Regions from separate parts of the Peribacillus sp. NPDC055009 genome, predicted to be linked through region 3. Evidence: predicted binding sites of a transcription regulator. Region 3 holds the regulator's gene; each other region holds the start of a gene.
The links. The regulator LexA, encoded in region 3, represses DNA repair genes until DNA is damaged. The targets are predictions, from matches to a motif close to CGAACATATGTTCG.

Region 1 (6,054 bases), on a different contig from region 3:
AGTTTCATTCCCGCTTCCATGACAGCGGAATTATATGCAGCAAAAGAGGGCCCAAAGCAGCTTTACATCGCTAAAAAAGGGGCCCACGCTCAATCTTATAATGAAAATCCAAAAGAATATGAAGATCAAATCGATCAGTTTCTAAAACTTGTCTGAGAAGAAAAAAGAGGGTATCCAAGATCCCCTCTTTGCTTTTTAGTCAGATTTTATTAAAATAACTCATCCTTGGATTCAAGATTTGATTCGGACTTTTTAATTGAAAGCTGTTCGCTTCCGGAACAAAGTCTATTTTCATGACCTCATCAAGAAAAATCATTTTTGATTTCTCCACATATAGTGGAATCCCGTTTGTTTCCACTTTTTCGGTACCTTCTTCAGGTTCGTTGACCCACCATAGCGCGGTCACACCGCTTACCACGCAGCCACAGCCATCAGTATCATATTTCAACTGTAAATATCCTTCTTGTCCCTGTACCTTATCGGCCATTTTCTCAGCCGCTGTTTCCGTCCATTCAATATACATGATTGCACGCCTCCCGATGTTTCCCCCATTATAAACGATAAATACGCTTCTGTTAAAGAAACTGCCTTCCTTTGCAAGCTTCAGCCGACACGAAAATCACTTTCTTCATTAACCGTGCTAACAAATGCCGATTCTCATACTCCTCCGTGATACCTTTCATCACGATACCGTTTTGAAAGGCTGTCCCTTGGGAACAGCCCTTCCGCTCATCATTCCATTATCCTTACATCCGCGATATCGGAAAGCCTGATATAGTGAGCCTGCTGAAACCGATCGACGATATGAAGCTTTTGGGTGAGCTCATTATAATAATGGATCCTGCCGATTAACAGCTGATACCGGTTGCCTTCATAATGAGCAATCGTGACATCCTTTCTTTCCTCCATCGCTTCCCCCATTACCGCATTCATTTCTTCCAGTTGCTGCTCATCCAGGATGCGTTTCGTTTCATAGCCATCCTCCACCACCCAATCCCGAAGCATCTTCACATGCTCCGGCAACATCATCGATGTCCATTTGATACGGCCGCGATCACGTATCATTCTTTTCCCTCCCTTCAAAGTCAACCTTACGCCTTATGACCACCAAGCAGCTTGCTTCGGTAAACGGCTGTACCTGCTTCTGTATACGAAACGGCACGCAATAACGATTTGGCTCCATATTTATGGCGGATTCGATCAACCGTGTAACTCAATTCCCGCTTCTTCCAGCGCGAAGCATCGAATAAAGTCAGCTGCATTTCGTTATCATCCACAATATTCGAGAGCCTGACCTCTATGCTCCGAACCGTTTTTTGCTTATAGTTCTCATGAAAAAGCTCCAGGCAAACTTTATATAGCTCCATCGTAATGTTGGTCGGTTCGCTAATTGAACGCGAACGTTGGAAACCTCCGCCGAACTCATCCTTGCTGTAACCAATGCTTAGGCTCACCGTCCTTCCTGCCTTGCGATGGGTGCGTGCCCTTCTTCCAACTTCTTCGCAAATTTCCAGCATGACCTGCTTTACCTCATGCTCCTCCTTATAATCCCGCAGCAGGATTTGACTTTTGCCGAAGCTTACCTGCCCTTCGATGATCGCTGCCCCCATATCGGATAAATCTATTCCCCAAGCATGGTGGTAAAGCTGATTGCCCATAATTCCAAACTTCGCTTCAAGTAATTCAAGATCATAATTGGCAAGCTGTCCAACCGTGAATATTCCCATTCCATGAAGGGTTTTTTCTACGCGCCTGCCGATCCCCCACATTTCACGAAGTGGGGAAATCGGCCAAAGTTTGCTTGGCACATCCTCATACTTCCATTCTGCAATCCCATTATGTTTGGCTTCCAAATCAAGGCAAAGTTTTGCCATAAGCATGTTCGGTCCAATTCCAATGGCACAGGGGAGCTGTAATTCCCGTTCGATTTCATCCTTTATCTTTTCAGCTATCATCCGGGCATCTCCCCATAAAGAAGCGGCACCATCGACTTTCACAAAACTTTCGTCCACACTATATACGTGAATCGCTTCTTTGGGCACATAACGGTTGAACAAGCGGGTGATTTCCGTCGAAACCCTTAAATAGGTCGCCATTTTAGGTTCAACGACGACAATCCTCGGATCATTCGGGATCTCAAACATCCGCGAACCTGTCTTGATGCCAAATTCCTTCTTCATCTTTGGAGAAGCCGCAAGCACAATGCTCCCTGTCCTCTTCAAATCACCAACCACCGCCAGATAACAATCAAGCGGGTCCAGACCAAGCATGACCGCTGAACAGCTTGCATAAAAACTTTTCATATCGATACACATAATTGATTGTTTCGGCATCGTCCCATAATCCATCACTTCTCACCCTAACAAGAATATATGTTCGCTTTTATTATATTCATAACTTTAACCGAATATACGTTCTTATTCAATGGAAGTTTTCATACAAATTTCTACTTTTTAATGTAATTTCCTTGAAAAATATAATAGATACTAAAAATGGTTAAAATACCATATTTAAACTTAATATCCAAATAGTTTTTTTAAAAAGAATCAATTCGTAGCTTGAATAATTTTTAATGGATCCTTATACTTAGTTTTTTTAATTTTTTTCACCCTTTTCAACAGTCTTTCGTCTATTTTAAATTTAGTCTTACTACTCATTTTTTGTAATAAAACTGTAACCAAAATTATGTCTAATTGTCATAATGGTATTGTAGGATAATATTGTTAAGAATATAGAGAGATAGATAGAGAGGAAATGAAAATTATGAAGAAATGGATCGCTTCAGCTGCTGTTGCTTCTGCCATGATGCTAACCCCGCTGCAAGCCTTTGCAAATATTGGAGATCAAACCCTCAGACCCGGAATGACACATAGTGATGTCAAACAACTACAACAACTTTTAAAAACCAAAGGTTATTTCACATATTCAGGTTCACTGACTACATATTACGGCACCTATTCTGTATCAGCAGTAAAAAAATTCCAAAAATCTAAAGGGCTGACTGCCGACGGAATTGCGGGCCGTAACACATTTAATAAGCTTGGTGTTTATAAGGTCAATAATACAAGCTTGATCAGCTATGCAAAAACCTTAATAGGCAAACCCTACAAATGGGGCGGTACAACACCAACTGGATTTGACTGCTCAGGCTTCGTCTATTACGTATTCCAGAAATCACAAGGAATCACCTTACCGCGTACAACATCCTTGCTTTATTCCAATACAGGTTTAAAAGTATCTTCACCAGCTAAGGGTGACCTTGTATTCTTTGATACTTCTTCTGGAAGAACAGGGGTATCCCATGTTGGTATCTATATCGGAAATGGTCAATTCATCAGTGCTACTTCTTCTAAAGGAATAACCATCACGGATATGGATAATTCTTATTGGAAACCAAAATATTTAGGTGCGAAAACTTTATAAAATCCCATAAAACAACCGGACAGAATTCATAGTGATTCAGCCCGGTTGTTTTATTTTATATATAATATTTCATCCGTTAAATCCTCAACTGTCACCATGAATGAAGCGTCCAAGTTGGAACGGTTCATCATTTCGATATTATAAACATGCTCTGACGGTAAATGGACGACTTCGAGAACCATGAATCGCTGACTTTCCGCTTTACTGACATGATTGAGGGCAGCAGTGACCGCCCTTTGTTCGGCCAAGCTTTTTACATCCGTCAAAACAAGAATCAGTTCCGCTTCCGCTTTCCCAGGAAATGATTTCTTCACCCCGCCCCGGTGCCATGGTTTCACTTTCATCCCGATTTCCAGGTCGGAATAATCGAGAGCGTTACCATGTTGATCTTGAATGGATGTATCAGTGGTCACCTTATAATACGTCCTTTTAATCAAAATCCTTTTATCGTCAAGATCCGTAATGAAACCTTCTTCCCCCTTACCGACGGCATCATCCCTGTTCCAATCAGGGGATTGACAGCTACCCAGAATAAAGGCAACGAATATGGATATATAAAGGTTTACAATCCTCTTCATACAAATCCCTCCTACTAGAAATAGACGGATCCCCCATGAAATAGTTACCAATTCATATGAAAACTTCGGTTATTTCAAAAAAGGGGAATGTCATCGACATTCCCCTTTTGTCTATTATATTAGACCATCTTTCGCCTTGTCCGACATCGAAAGTTGCTTACTTTTTAAAAAATGCTTTTTTTCCTAATGTTTCGGTGATTTTTGGAAACATGTTATACCATTTCCCAGCAAAATTCATCCAGCCAGGGAGATTGATTTCCCTCTTATTGGTCAGCATCGCCGATACGATTTTAGCAGCGACATCTCCAGGCTTAAGCATGAATTTTTCAACATTTTTTAAATATGTACCTGATTCATCGGCAATGTTAAAGAAATTCGTTTCTATGGGGCCAGGATTAACGGTGGTCACAAAAACATGATCTTCCATCAGCTCAAGCCGAAGTGCGTTTGAATAGCCAAGAACCGCGAACTTAGTCGATGAGTACAATGTTGATTTAGGAGTGGCGATTTTACCGGCCTGTGAAGCGATATTGATGATATGCCCCGATTTTCTCTGCTTCATATACGGAAGAACCTGCTTTGTGCAGGCCATCAATCCAATGACGTTGACAGCAAACATTGCTTTCGTTTCATTTAATTCCGTATCCTGCGCTTCTTTAAACGTGCCGAAACCGGCATTGTTGACCAACACATCCACTTCACCTATTTGCGCATGGATGTCATTAAATACATTTGCCACCTGATCAGTGTCTGCCACGTCAAGCTTATAGGCATATGCATCAATTCCATATCGGGTGATCAATTCATTCCTTAGCTGTAGTAATTTATCCATACTTCTGGCCAAGAGGACTAGACGCCCCCCCTGCTTTGCACTTTGAATGGCAACTTCCTTGCCAATCCCTCCGGAAGCTCCAGTAATAACAATGACTTTGCCTTGCAACTTATTCAAAAAAGTGAGCCTCCTTGCAAACATTAAGCGATTGAATACAGAATGACCCCTGATTGAATTTCTGTTTCGACTTCACCCAAGTCTTCTAAATAGTCCAGCTGACCGACCGTTTCCGAAAGTGTCAGGCCCACTTCCTGAAGGTATACTTTCGGAAACAACTGCTGACATACTTCAAAGACCGATAAAGGCTTATCTTGAAGCATGCTTTTCACCTGCATGGCACGGTTATGCTGCCGCTCGAATCTATAGTGAATCAAGTCGGCAACCGCATCACCATCCACTTCAGATCCATGTCCGGAGTAAACGGTGGATATGGAAAAATCCAATAATTTCTGAAGTGATGCATTATACTGCAGTAACGGACGAGGCCTCATGCCTCCGGGAAGTAAAGGTGGTTCCATTAATGGATTAGGTGAGATCTTGGCAAGCAAATGATCGCCAACGATCATGACCCCGTCACTTTCGCGGTAAAAGGATAAATGGCTTTGCGCATGCCCTGGAGTCTCGATCACTTTCCAGCCTGGAAGACCAGGAAGTTCATCTCCCTCAGCCAAATATCCATGCAGCTTCCGTTCACTAAGGAAACTGATTTCGTCGCGATTGTGGATCAGTTTATTTTTCAGCTCTTCTGCCACTCCGAACTTTGCGGCATAATCAAGGAAAAAACGATTATGGGTTTCTAGGAATTCATCACTGATGGTCAGCCAGCGCTGATTGTTTTTGTGTCCATAAACCGGGATCTCTTTTTCAAAGAAATCGAGTCCACCAGCATGATCAGGATGATGATGGGTTAAAATGATTTGTTCGATATCAGTCAGTTTCAGACCCAAATCCCCAAGCCCATTAGTCAAGGCTTCTTTTGATCGTTTTGTTTTCACTCCAGTATCGATTAGCGTTAAAGCATCCCCTTTAACTACATAAACATTCACATCACCCACTGCAAACGGCGTAGGCAAAGTAATTTTTGCAATATCTCCATTCCAATTCACCATAATCTTTTCCACCTTAGAAAATTATATTTATATAAAACTTTTTATACACTAAACAGAATTCTAAGTATACTTATCATGTATAATTACCATTTTACATGTATTTTTAATTACT
Region 2 (6,054 bases), on a different contig from region 3:
TTGCTCGAGTTCGCCTGAAACATTCCATATGGTTACCTTTGTGTTTTCCCCATGGGGCATTCCAGCTAACTATCGCATGATGCAAGGATCAGGGGTCAATACTTATAAATGGGTGAATGAGGAAGGGAAAGCAGTGCTTGTCAAGTATCATTGGGAACCGAAACAAGGGATCAAGAACCTGACACAGCAAGAGGCCAATGAAATTCAAGCTACGAATTTCAATCATGCCACACAGGATCTTTATGAAGCGATCGAACGCGGGGACTATCCTGAATGGGATCTCAACGTACAAATCATGAGTGATGATGATCATCCTGAGTTGGATTTCGATCCGCTGGATGATACGAAGATCTGGCCGAAAGATGAGTTCCCTTGGCTGCATGTCGGTACGATGGTATTGAATAGAAACCCTGAAGACTATTTCACTGAAGTCGAACAGGCTGCATTCGGCACAGGTGTCCTAGTGGATGGACTGGACTTTTCTGATGACAAGATGTTACAGGGACGTACATTCTCTTATTCCGATACACAGCGTCACCGTGTTGGCGCGAATTATCTGCAATTGCCGATCAATGCTCCGAAAAAACGAACAGCCACGAATCAGACTGGCGGACAGATGCAATATGAAGTTGGCAGAGGCAGCCAAAGCCCCCACATCAACTACGAACCATCAACTGTCGGCGGCTTGAAAGAAGCCAAGCAGACGGGCAAGGAGCATACACCTATGGTGGAAGGGAAACTTGTTCGTGAGACAATCGATCGTCAAAATAATACGAAACAGGCCGGGGAAACATTCCGTGAATTCGAGGATTGGGAAAAGGACGATTTAATTTCCAATTTAGTGGCGGCATTGGCTCCTGCCGACAAGCGCATTCAGGAAAAAATGATAGCACTTGCCGAAGAGGCCGATGAAGAGTATGGCCGCAGATTGAAAGAGGGACTGGCCTCGGCTTCTGAACATACGGAATCTTCAAAACCACTGGGCGGGACGGATAACCCTGAGGATGCCGTTAGTAAAGGACATGAAGCGGATCCATATTGATGGGACTAAAAAAGAGGCAAACTTCCCTATAAAGGGGTTTGCCTCTTTTTTTAATGGGCATAATTGATGGAAGTGTGGAAGGTTCTTCTGATGATGCCTTGAAAATCAAGTGGGAAATTGATTGGCAAAAAACTTGATAATCATTTAAACTGAAACTACTCTATTTTTCTCTTATAAAGGAGATGAAAAAATGATTAAATTTCTTTCTGCCCTTTTCCTTCCTTGTCTACTCGTCATGCTATTTTCAAGGGTCACCTATAACAATGTCGTGGGCCTTGTTTTAACTGTTGCCTTGATTACAGCTTCCGCATATAAAGGTTATACGCATACAAACTTATTGATCATCGTCGATGCCTTATCCCTAACAGTGGGATTTTGGTTATCAAAAAGAATGATGAAACGTACATCCAAGAGCGCCTGACACAAAAGGTGCTTTTTTTGTACCCAAACTTGTAATTCCCCTCAACACATCATGAAGTCCATAAAACAAAAATAGAATGGATGTTCGCTTATTGCTGGTTTGTTTTAAGGCTATTGTGGTAGAATGTGTATATATGCTTTATCAAACCGGAATAAATAGAAGGGATATAGTTATGTCCCGTTTTCATATAAAAATATTTCAATAGGAGGCTATGCTTGGTGAAGGATAAGTTTGAGTTAGTCTCAAAATACTCTCCTCAAGGAGATCAGCCGGCAGCAATTGAAATGCTGGTCGAAGGGATTAAGGAAGGCAAGGAAATGCAGACGTTATTGGGGGCAACGGGGACAGGGAAAACGTTCACCGTTTCCAATGTGATTCAAAGAATCAATAAACCGACTCTTGTCATTGCCCACAATAAAACGTTGGCAGGGCAGCTTTATAGTGAGTTCAAAGAGTTCTTCCCTAATAATGCCGTTGAGTACTTCGTTAGCTATTATGATTACTACCAGCCAGAGGCTTATGTTCCATCCACGGATACATTCATCGAGAAAGATGCAAGCATCAATGATGAAATCGATAAACTGCGTCACTCGGCAACCTCGTCTTTGTTCGAAAGGAAAGATGTCATCATCATTGCCAGTGTTTCGTGCATATATGGACTCGGTTCTCCTGAAGAGTACCGGGAGATGGTCGTTTCCCTCCGAACAGGCATGGAGATAGACCGGAATGCCTTGCTGCACAGACTCGTGGATATTCAATATGAACGTAATGATATTGCTTTCCAACGGGGGACCTTCCGCGTTCGCGGCGACGTGGTCGAAATTTTCCCGGCCTCACGTGATGAACATTGCGTACGGGTCGAGTTTTTCGGGGATGAGATTGACCGTATTCGTGAAGTCGATGCCCTGACTGGCGAAATTACCGGTGAACGGGATCATATCGCCATTTTCCCGGCTTCCCACTTCGTAACCCGCGAAGAGAAAATGCGGATAGCCATTCAAAATATCGAAACGGAACTGGAAGAACGATTGAAGGAATTAAGGGAAGATGAAAAACTCCTTGAAGCGCAGCGCTTGGAGCAGCGGACCCGTTATGATTTGGAAATGATGCGTGAAATGGGCTTTTGTTCAGGGATCGAGAACTATTCCCGCCATTTGACGCTTCGTCCCTCAGGTGCGACACCATACACTTTAATAGATTACTTTCCAGAGGATTTCCTATTGGTCGTGGATGAATCACACGTAACCCTCTCGCAAATCCGCGGAATGTTCAATGGAGATCAGGCGCGTAAGCAAGTGCTCGTCGATCATGGCTTCCGTCTGCCGTCTGCGAAAGATAACCGCCCGCTAAGATTTGAGGAATTTGAAAAAAAGGTCCATCAATCCATATTCGTTTCGGCAACTCCGGGACCATATGAACTCGAACATACCCCGGAAATGGTTCAGCAGATCATCCGTCCTACCGGATTGCTGGATCCGACGGTGGAAGTGCGGCCGATTGAAGGGCAAATAGATGACTTGATCGGTGAAATTCAGGAACGCGTCAAAAAGAACGAGCGTGTGCTCATAACGACCTTGACGAAAAAGATGTCTGAGGATTTAACTGATTATTTAAAGGAAATCGGCATCAAGGTCCAATATCTTCATTCGGAAGTGAAGACCTTGGAAAGGATAGAAATCATCCGGGAACTTCGAATGGGCAAATATGATGTTCTAGTTGGAATCAATCTTTTAAGGGAAGGCCTCGATATTCCGGAAGTGTCGTTAGTGACCATTCTGGATGCCGATAAAGAAGGGTTCCTTCGCTCGGAACGTTCGCTTATTCAAACGATGGGCCGTGCAGCCCGTAATGCGAACGGCCACGTCATCATGTATGCAGACCGAATCACGAATTCGATGGAACTTGCCATCAATGAAACGAGGCGGCGCCGTGAAATCCAGGAAAATTATAATAAAGAGCATGGAATATTGCCTCAAACCATTCAAAAGGATATCCGCGACTCCATAAGGGCGACTCATGTTGCCGAAGAAGGCGAAGAGTATAAGGAAGACCTTGCACCAAGCCTCGCGAAGCTTCCTAAAAAAGAGCGTTTAAAAGTGATGGCAAGCATGGAAAAAGAAATGAAGGAAGCGGCAAAGGCACTGGACTTCGAGCGAGCTGCCGAGCTGCGTGATTTATTACTAGAGTTAAAAGCGGAAGGGTGACGAAACATGGCAATGGATAAAATTGTGATAAAAGGCGCCAGGGCCAACAATTTAAAGAATATTGATATCACGATACCGAGAGACAAACTTGTTGTGCTGACCGGATTATCCGGATCTGGAAAGTCTTCCTTGGCTTTTGATACGATTTATGCAGAAGGGCAAAGACGTTATGTGGAATCACTTTCCGCTTATGCTCGTCAATTCTTAGGCCAAGTGGATAAACCGGATGTCGATGCGATAGAAGGTTTGTCACCAGCCATTTCCATAGACCAGAAAACGACCAGTCGAAATCCTCGTTCAACCGTAGGGACTGTTACGGAGATCTATGATTATTTAAGGCTGTTATTTGCACGGGTCGGCAGGCCGACCTGTCCCATCCATAATATAGAAATCACCTCACAAACGATAGAGCAAATGGTGGACCGCATTCTTGATTACCCTGAGCGAACCAAGCTTCAAGTATTGGCACCGCTAGTCTCAGGCAGAAAAGGGACACATGCGAAAGTTTTGGAGGAAGTTAAGAAACAAGGATATGTCCGCATTCGTGTGAACGGGGAAATGCATGACCTCAGCGATGAGATCACTCTCGAAAAAAATAAAAAACATTCGATTGAAGTCATCATAGACCGGATCGTCATAAAAGAGGGTATCATGGCCAGGCTTGCAGATTCATTGGAAAGTGCTTTGCAGCTTGGCGAAGGTAAAGTCATCATTGACGTCATGGGTGAGGAAGAGCTGCTGTTCAGTGAACATCATGCTTGTCCATACTGCGGATTTTCGATTGAAGAGTTAGAGCCTAGAATGTTTTCCTTCAATAGCCCGTTTGGGGCCTGCCCGGATTGTGATGGCTTGGGGGCAAGGCTGGAGGTGGACCGTGATCTGGTCATCCCGAATAACGAATTAAGCCTCCGTCAACATGCAATTGCGCCATGGGAGCCGACTAGTTCTCAATATTACCCTCAGCTCCTTGAAGCGGTGGCAAACCATTATGGGATAGATATGGATGTGCCCGTTAAGGATTTACCGGAAGAGAAGATGGATAAGGTCTTGCTTGGTTCAGGCAAAGATAAGATATATTTCCGTTATAAAAATGATTTTGGAAGAGTGCAAGAAGGATATATTCCTTTTGAAGGAGTTTTAAGAAACATCGAAAGGCGCTTCAAGGAGACGAGTTCTGACTTTATTCGTGAGCAAATGCAGAAATACATGTCAGAACATCACTGTCCAACCTGTAAGGGTCATCGATTGAAAAAAGAGAGTCTTTCCGTGCTCATTCAAGGGGTCCATATTAGTGAAACGACAGCTTTATCAGTGGAGGATGCGTTAGTATTTTTCGATGAGCTTGATTTGACTGAAAAAGAAGCTGCAATTGCGAGATTGATTTTACGTGAAATTCGTGAGCGGCTCGGTTTCCTGGCTAATGTAGGTTTGGAATATTTGACGTTGAGCAGGGCAGCGGGAACTTTATCAGGCGGTGAAGCGCAGCGTATAAGATTGGCGACGCAGATCGGTTCCCGATTGACGGGAGTCCTATATATTTTGGATGAACCTTCAATAGGGCTGCATCAGAGGGATAACGATCGATTGATCGAAACATTGAAGAATATGCGCGAAATCGGGAACACCCTCATTGTTGTCGAGCACGATGAAGATACGATGATTGCTGCGGATTATTTGATCGATGTTGGTCCTGGAGCAGGAGCGCATGGAGGGGAAATAGTGGCCGCTGGAACTCCGGAAGAGGTCATGAATAATCCTAAATCCTTAACGGGGCAATATTTAGCAGGGAAGAAATTCATTCCATTGCCATTGGAACGCCGGAAAAATGATGGCCGTGTCATTGAAATAAAAGGTGCCAAGGAAAACAATTTGAAAAACGTTAATGTGAAATTCCCGCTTGGGGTCTTTACAGCCGTAACGGGAGTCTCCGGATCAGGGAAAAGTACATTGGTGAATGAGATCCTCCATAAGTCATTGGCTCAAAAACTGAATCGGGCAAAAGCCAGACCAGGTGATTTCCGTGAAATCAAGGGAATTGAGCATTTAGATAAAGTCATTGATATTGACCAATCACCTATCGGCAGAACCCCACGATCGAATCCAGCTACCTATACGGGTGTATTCGATGATGTTCGTGACGTGTTTGCCTCGACTAATGAAGCGAAGATCCGCGGTTATAAAAAAGGAAGGTTCAGTTTCAATGTTAAGGGCGGCCGCTGTGAAGCATGCCGTGGTGATGGGATTATCAAGATTGAAATGCATTTTCTCCCAGATGTCTATGTTCCATGTGAAATCTGTCATGGTAAAAGGTATAACCGGGAAACACTTGAAGTGAAATATAAAGGAAAAAACATATCCGACATTCTCGATATGACAGTCGAGGAAGG
Region 3 (6,054 bases):
GATTTACCTGAACGGTTTGGTGAACCGTAACCAATAACCGTTTTCACTTCGATTAATGTTGGGCGTGCATCGTCGGTTTTCGCTTCTTCAATCGCTTTAGCAATTTCCTGAAGATCATTCCCATCCTCAACGCGGATATATTGCCATCCATAAGATTTGAACCGGTCTGCTACGCTTTCACTAAATGATTGGCTTAAGTCGCCGTCAAGAGAAATATCATTAGAATCATATAAAACAACGAGTCTTCCGAGTTGTAGATGTCCAGCTAATGAAGCGGCTTCTGCAGAAACACCTTCCATTAAATCTCCATCTCCACAAATGCCATATGTATAATGATCGACCACATTATAAGAATCGCGGTTATAGCTTTCTGCCAAGTGACGTTCAGCCATTGCCATTCCTACTGCCATTGCGATACCTTGTCCAAGCGGCCCGGTAGTTGCATCAACACCAGCCGTATGACCGTATTCAGGATGTCCTGGAGTTTTACTGCCCCATTGACGGAAGCTTTTCAAATCATCGATAGATAAGCCATAGCCCGATAAATGAAGAAGGCTGTATAACAGCATAGAACCATGTCCAGCTGAAAGAACAAAGCGATCTCTATTAAACCAATCGGGATTTTTCGGGTTATGGTTCATATATTCGGTCCATAGTTTATACGCCATCGGCGCAGCACCCATTGGCATACCTGGATGGCCGGAATTAGCCTTTTCAATTGCATCAATTGATAATGTACGAATCGTATTGATAGAAAGTGCATCTAATTTATCTAACATATTGTAAAAACATCCCTTCCTGTAATGTACCTCTTTATATTATAGTGACAAGCATAATATCACAACTAAAATCACTATTTACTGCCTCAATATTGCAATTTTCTATAATAACAGAAGTCCCCTATTTAGATTAAACTAAATAGGAGAATACATACATGCATGTACTCCCTTTTTACTCCTAAATGCTAACAGGATACTCAAGCGGAATGTTTTATCAGAAGGATCCAAGCATTAATGTAAGTTTCTTTTTTCTTTTATATTTTTTATCTTTTGAGGAGTGACGTCATTACCTTCTGGATCAACGACCTTCACATGCTCCAACGTATCAGTCATGGACTTTCTGAATGTTTCCAAATACTCACTTCTCAATTGGGTTTGCTCTTTTGCCTCAACTTCCGTCAAACCTTCAGCCTTCGCCTTTTTAGAAAGTTCATTAATACGGGCTATTTTTTCTTTTGATAACATAATTTCGCTCCTTCATAATCTCCGGATATTGTCATGGTATTAAAAAAAAAGCGAAATTACAAGTTCTAAGATTTACTTTCATTTGTATTCAGTTGATGTTCGAGAAAACGCCTGTTCACAGTAGCCTTTGAAACATTGTATCCAAAGCCCCTTAAAGTGGCTGCGATTTCTGCGAATGTCAATCCATTGGCCCGAAGTTTAATAATTTCTTCAATAGGGATTTCCATACGGTCCCTTCCAGTGGAATTCCTTTGATTCTGAAGGTTTTTTTGAGGACGGTATCCTTTTTCAACGGCTCTTATCATCCCGCGCTTTATTTTAAGATTATGTAGTTTCCTTTGGTATTCTTCTACAATACCGACTATCTGGATGACCATGGCATCCGAATCCGATAACTCAAGCTCCCCGTCATGTGAGAGTGTATAAATTTTAACATTTTCTTTAAGGATGACATGGAAAAGGGCTATTTTGGCATTCCCTCTTCCCAGCCTTGTTTCATCCTGGATTAATAGTACTTCAGCTTCTTTAGTTTTAAATAGTTCGAGCATGTCAAAAATGCCATCCCGATTCAACTCATAACCACTTGCCTGCTCTTTTATTATGGATATAACTTCAACATCCATCTTTTCTGCCAATTTGACTAACTCATCTTCCTGCCTTGCCAATGATGTTTCCTGTGACTCTTTTTCTGTGCTGACCCTACAATAGATTACCGCCTTCATAATACCCTACCTTCACTGCTTACTGCTCACTGGCCAAATTCTGGACAAGTTCTTCCCCTTTAACCGGTATGACGATGACTTGACCAGGTTTAATTGTATCCGCCCTGACACCATTATGCTCTTCTATCCAACCAATGAATTCTTTTTTTGTCAAATTTGCTTCTTCGTATTCTTCGGCGATTCCCCATAGGGTATCACCTTCACTTACTTCTATAGAAAGGAAATCCTTTTTTGGATCATTGTTCAATGTACAAGAGAATAAAATTGAAAAGATGAATACTGATCCCGCTAATAGAATCGTATAAATATAATTTTTGTATAATTTTTTCATAAATATCCCTCCAAAGCGAATGTTCGTTCGTATGTTATGGTCAAATTATAATACGAACGTTTGTTTCAGTCAACAACAAAATTCGAACTTATGTTTGTATAGAATTGGGGGCCATGCTATAATGTAGCAAAGAACATTGGGGAAGAGGTGCACATATGACTAAACTATCAAAAAGGCAGCAAGATATTCTTGATTTCATTAAAGAAGAGGTTCGCCAAAAAGGGTATCCACCTTCCGTACGGGAGATTGGTGAAGCAGTGGGACTTGCTTCAAGTTCAACAGTACACGGGCATTTATCACGCCTGGAAAGCAAAGGCCTGATTAGACGTGACCCAACCAAGCCAAGGGCCATTGAAATAATGAATTTGGAGGAAGCGAACAATATTCCCAAAGTCAATGTCGTGAACGTGCCGTTACTTGGAAAAGTAACAGCGGGAATGCCGATAACGGCCATTGAGAACATAGAAGAATACTTTCCGCTTCCCGAAAGCATGGTTCCACATGATGACCATGTATTCATGCTGGAAATCATGGGTGAAAGTATGATCGAAGCAGGAATTCATGATGGGGATTATGTCATCGTGAAACAACAAAGCAATGCCAATAATGGAGATATCGTCGTGGCCATGACGGAAGATGATGAAGCCACTGTAAAACGATTCTTTAAGGAACCGGATTACATAAGGCTTCAGCCTGAGAACTCGAATATGGAACCAATTATTTTACGAGATGTTTCGATACTTGGAAAAGTAATAGGCTTATATAGACAAATACACTAAAAGCGCTAACCGCGCTTTTTTTGTTTGTTTAATCTATGTCCCGAATTCTCTCAATATGCATATGGAATTTTAATAGAATCAAGTTTTCATGGGAATTTAAACATCCTTAATTACGAACGGAAGTATACGATCGCCTAATATGTACTTTGGTAACACTCTGATTACAATAAAAAAGAGAGCTTTAACTACCGCTCCCAGTTAAAATTCACTTCACTCGTAATCTTTGGTTCACTTTAATTAGGTTAAGATCTACCAAGCCGTTCCACTGTTGAATCTGCACTTGTGTAGAACCGTATGCTTTTGCAAGCGCAGAGACGGTATCCCCTTTTTGGACAATATGATAAACCTCTTCTATACTTGCATCATATTTTGTTAAATCGCTTGTTTCGATAAGGTTCACCAGTTTTTCAATATAGTTGGGATCCGAGGCGTACCCAGCATCGAAAATTGCTTTGAGTGCTTTTCTGTAATCTTTTTCTCCAATGACAGCCGTATAAAGACTTCTATTCCATGAAGTCCCCTTTACATATAAATTGGCAAGATCTCTAAGACTTTCTTCCCAAGATGGGTATTTTCTGAATTTGTTCCATACTTGAACGGGTACGCCATTGACATATTCCATTGTCTGAATGATGACAGACTCACCCTTGAAGTCACCTTTTGTACCGAATATATTTTTTCCTTTGCTTGCTAATAAACTTGTCCCATATCCACTCTCCAAACAAGCTTGTGCAATGACAACAGAAGGTAATATTTTAAATTCCTGTTGAATTTTCTGGGCATAGGGAGCAATTTCCTTAATAAATGTTTCCTTGCTCATTAGAACCTCCCATCAATGGTTTTACTTTATTTTTCACTGTTCATCTTCATTCTTATCGTATTCTCATCTATGAAAAAGGTTACAGCAAGTCCCATACAAAAGGTTCTGATGTTTGGCTAATTGTTTTTATTATAGATTTCTTACCTAGAGTTGCCTGCTTCGAGTATTATTTATCCATTTCCCTACCAAACAGGAAAAGCCGTCAATCCATTTAATTAAATGGATTTACGGCTTTTCCTGTCGAACACTGAAAATCTTCAAAACTTGTTCGTTAATTTTAAATTTGTAATTATTTATTTTTGTATAAAACCTTGATGAAAAACAAAAACTATTTTTAAAAACTTCATTTCAAGGTGGTGAAATCATGGACTACCCAACCGTCCATACAAACTTCTGGGATGCAGTGATAGCCATTCCTACCATCATGATTCTTACTCAATTTATTAAGGTCATGTTTCATATTCATCCAAAATTCGTCCCTACCATCGCTTTGGGTCTTGGCTTGTTCATTTCCATTTTCATCAGTCATCGTCATCACTTGGTTTCAGGAATTTTCATGGGCTGGTTTTATGGCTATGCAAGCATAGGCAATTATGCTGCACTCAAAACTGGTATTTTGTCTTATAGAGAATCCTACAAAAAGACGGATTAAATCTATTCTTGTTGCCTAGCTGAAATTCATCAATCTTTTTATTGCTAGATGACCTTACTAGCTTTATTTCCCATCGAACACCATTAATTTAATCGCTGTATTAGTAATTACAAACTGGCTGAATCCTTTGGCTAAAACAAACCACCCATGTTAGCACCACATTACATCAAAAAACCCTTTTCAATTAAGAGAAGGGATTTTTTTGTCGGGAAAAGTGGGTTATTATGTTTTTTACACTCCTGCCGAGGCGGCTTGGTAGGATCGGCGGAAAGGGACCGGATTTCTGTATTCAACAGGATCTATTTTTCAAGAAAAGATTGGAGGCAAACTTCGAATTTGTCTACAGTCTGATACCCTCTCAAAGAAGAGAATGCATTTCACTATTTCTCAATATAGACCGAACGAATCAGTGTCCGGGTTCTTTCAGTACCATCCACATTTTTTTCCTTGACATCTATTGTTACATTATAAACCCCTGACTTAGGTACTTCCGGAAGTGTGCCAGTAAAATTTTCTGTATCCATTGCCTTAATTGAGCTTTTTTCACTAATTTCATTACCTGTTTCATCTATTAGATGAACCAAGAATGTTGTGCTGATTGGCCTTTTTTTATCATTCATTGGGTTCTTTATTAAAAATTTCGCATCTTTTTGCTTAACTTTACCGGCCATACTTAATGTAATGGGATTCTTTTCGTTAAATTGTGCTGTGAACAGGTAGGCGTCTTTTGGCGATTTAGTCTTCATACGCACTTTCCAATCACCAATTTCAAGGTTGTTTCTATTGAATGATTGGACGGTTGCACCATTAAAAAAGGAAGTTTCGTTTTTGGCTGAATGAACCATTAAGGAAGGTGAATACTTTTTATTGGATGGAGAAATCATTTCAACCTCGACATCATTTGATGCTGTATATATGTTTATATTACCTGGGGCTGATTCATTTACATGGAAGCTTAGTTCGATCCAGACATTTTGTTTCAGGACATCACCCAGAACGGTTTGAGCGAGTGCAGTGGTAATGACATCATCTTCAACCCGTTCTTTATAATTGACATTATATTCAGGGATTCCAGCGGTGGAGGTGCTTCTTAAATATGGTTCAATTCTTGAAAATACAGCTGAGCCGACTCGTATATTGTCGTGATCAAAGTTGGGATCTGAAAATAAATGTGTTGCATAGGGTATTTTTGTACTCCATACATTCACTAGACCATCATTTTCCCCATATGAAGATAAATATTGTCCACCCATTGATAAGGCTGATAGAACCGGGCCTCTGTTCATGCCTGCCACAGTGAAATACATGTTTTTACGAGAATTAACATGGTTATCCGTGACCGAACGAAATTCAGCCATTTTACCAACTTGTAAAGAATAAGTTCCCTCATCTTTTTGACCTAATAGGGAACCAAGCCAGCCCGCATACCAGCTATAGGCCAAATCAGCTAGGTGAGAACCATGATGGGGGGAAGCTAAAGTGATCACCCTTCCAACATACTGGTGT

Region 1: ACWF5P_RS09490 (Y-family DNA polymerase) is a predicted target of LexA. The motif match lies at 2,366-2,379, and genes of this name have one in related genera.
Region 2: uvrB (excinuclease ABC subunit UvrB) is a predicted target of LexA. The motif match lies at 1,537-1,550, and genes of this name have one in related genera.

The regions. Positions count from the first base shown of each region.
Region 1 is NZ_JBSGVZ010000004.1:246,347-252,400, reverse strand. Features, by position in the region: gene ACWF5P_RS09505 (alpha/beta fold hydrolase) at 1-156, shown strand, start outside; gene ACWF5P_RS09500 (iron-sulfur cluster biosynthesis family protein) at 200-523, opposite strand; gene ACWF5P_RS09495 (YolD-like family protein) at 733-1,065, opposite strand; gene ACWF5P_RS09490 (Y-family DNA polymerase) at 1,092-2,351, opposite strand; gene ACWF5P_RS09485 (C40 family peptidase) at 2,764-3,423, shown strand; gene ACWF5P_RS09480 (DUF3221 domain-containing protein) at 3,474-4,001, opposite strand; gene ACWF5P_RS09475 (SDR family NAD(P)-dependent oxidoreductase) at 4,159-4,950, opposite strand; gene ACWF5P_RS09470 (MBL fold metallo-hydrolase) at 4,974-5,942, opposite strand.
Region 2 is NZ_JBSGVZ010000002.1:266,739-272,792, reverse strand. Features, by position in the region: gene ACWF5P_RS05140 (catalase) at 1-1,042, shown strand, start outside; gene ACWF5P_RS05135 (CsbA family protein) at 1,233-1,463, shown strand; gene uvrB (excinuclease ABC subunit UvrB) at 1,682-3,667, shown strand; gene uvrA (excinuclease ABC subunit UvrA) at 3,674-6,054, shown strand, end outside.
Region 3 is NZ_JBSGVZ010000005.1:31,155-37,208, reverse strand. Features, by position in the region: gene tkt (transketolase) at 1-779, opposite strand, end outside; gene ACWF5P_RS10100 (DUF896 domain-containing protein) at 1,011-1,244, opposite strand; gene ACWF5P_RS10095 (YneB family resolvase-like protein) at 1,310-1,966, opposite strand; gene yneA (cell division suppressor protein YneA) at 1,986-2,297, opposite strand; gene lexA (transcriptional repressor LexA) at 2,453-3,076, shown strand; gene ACWF5P_RS10080 (glucosaminidase domain-containing protein) at 3,282-3,896, opposite strand; gene ACWF5P_RS10075 (hypothetical protein) at 4,261-4,548, shown strand; gene ACWF5P_RS10070 (esterase/lipase family protein) at 4,929-6,054, opposite strand, start outside.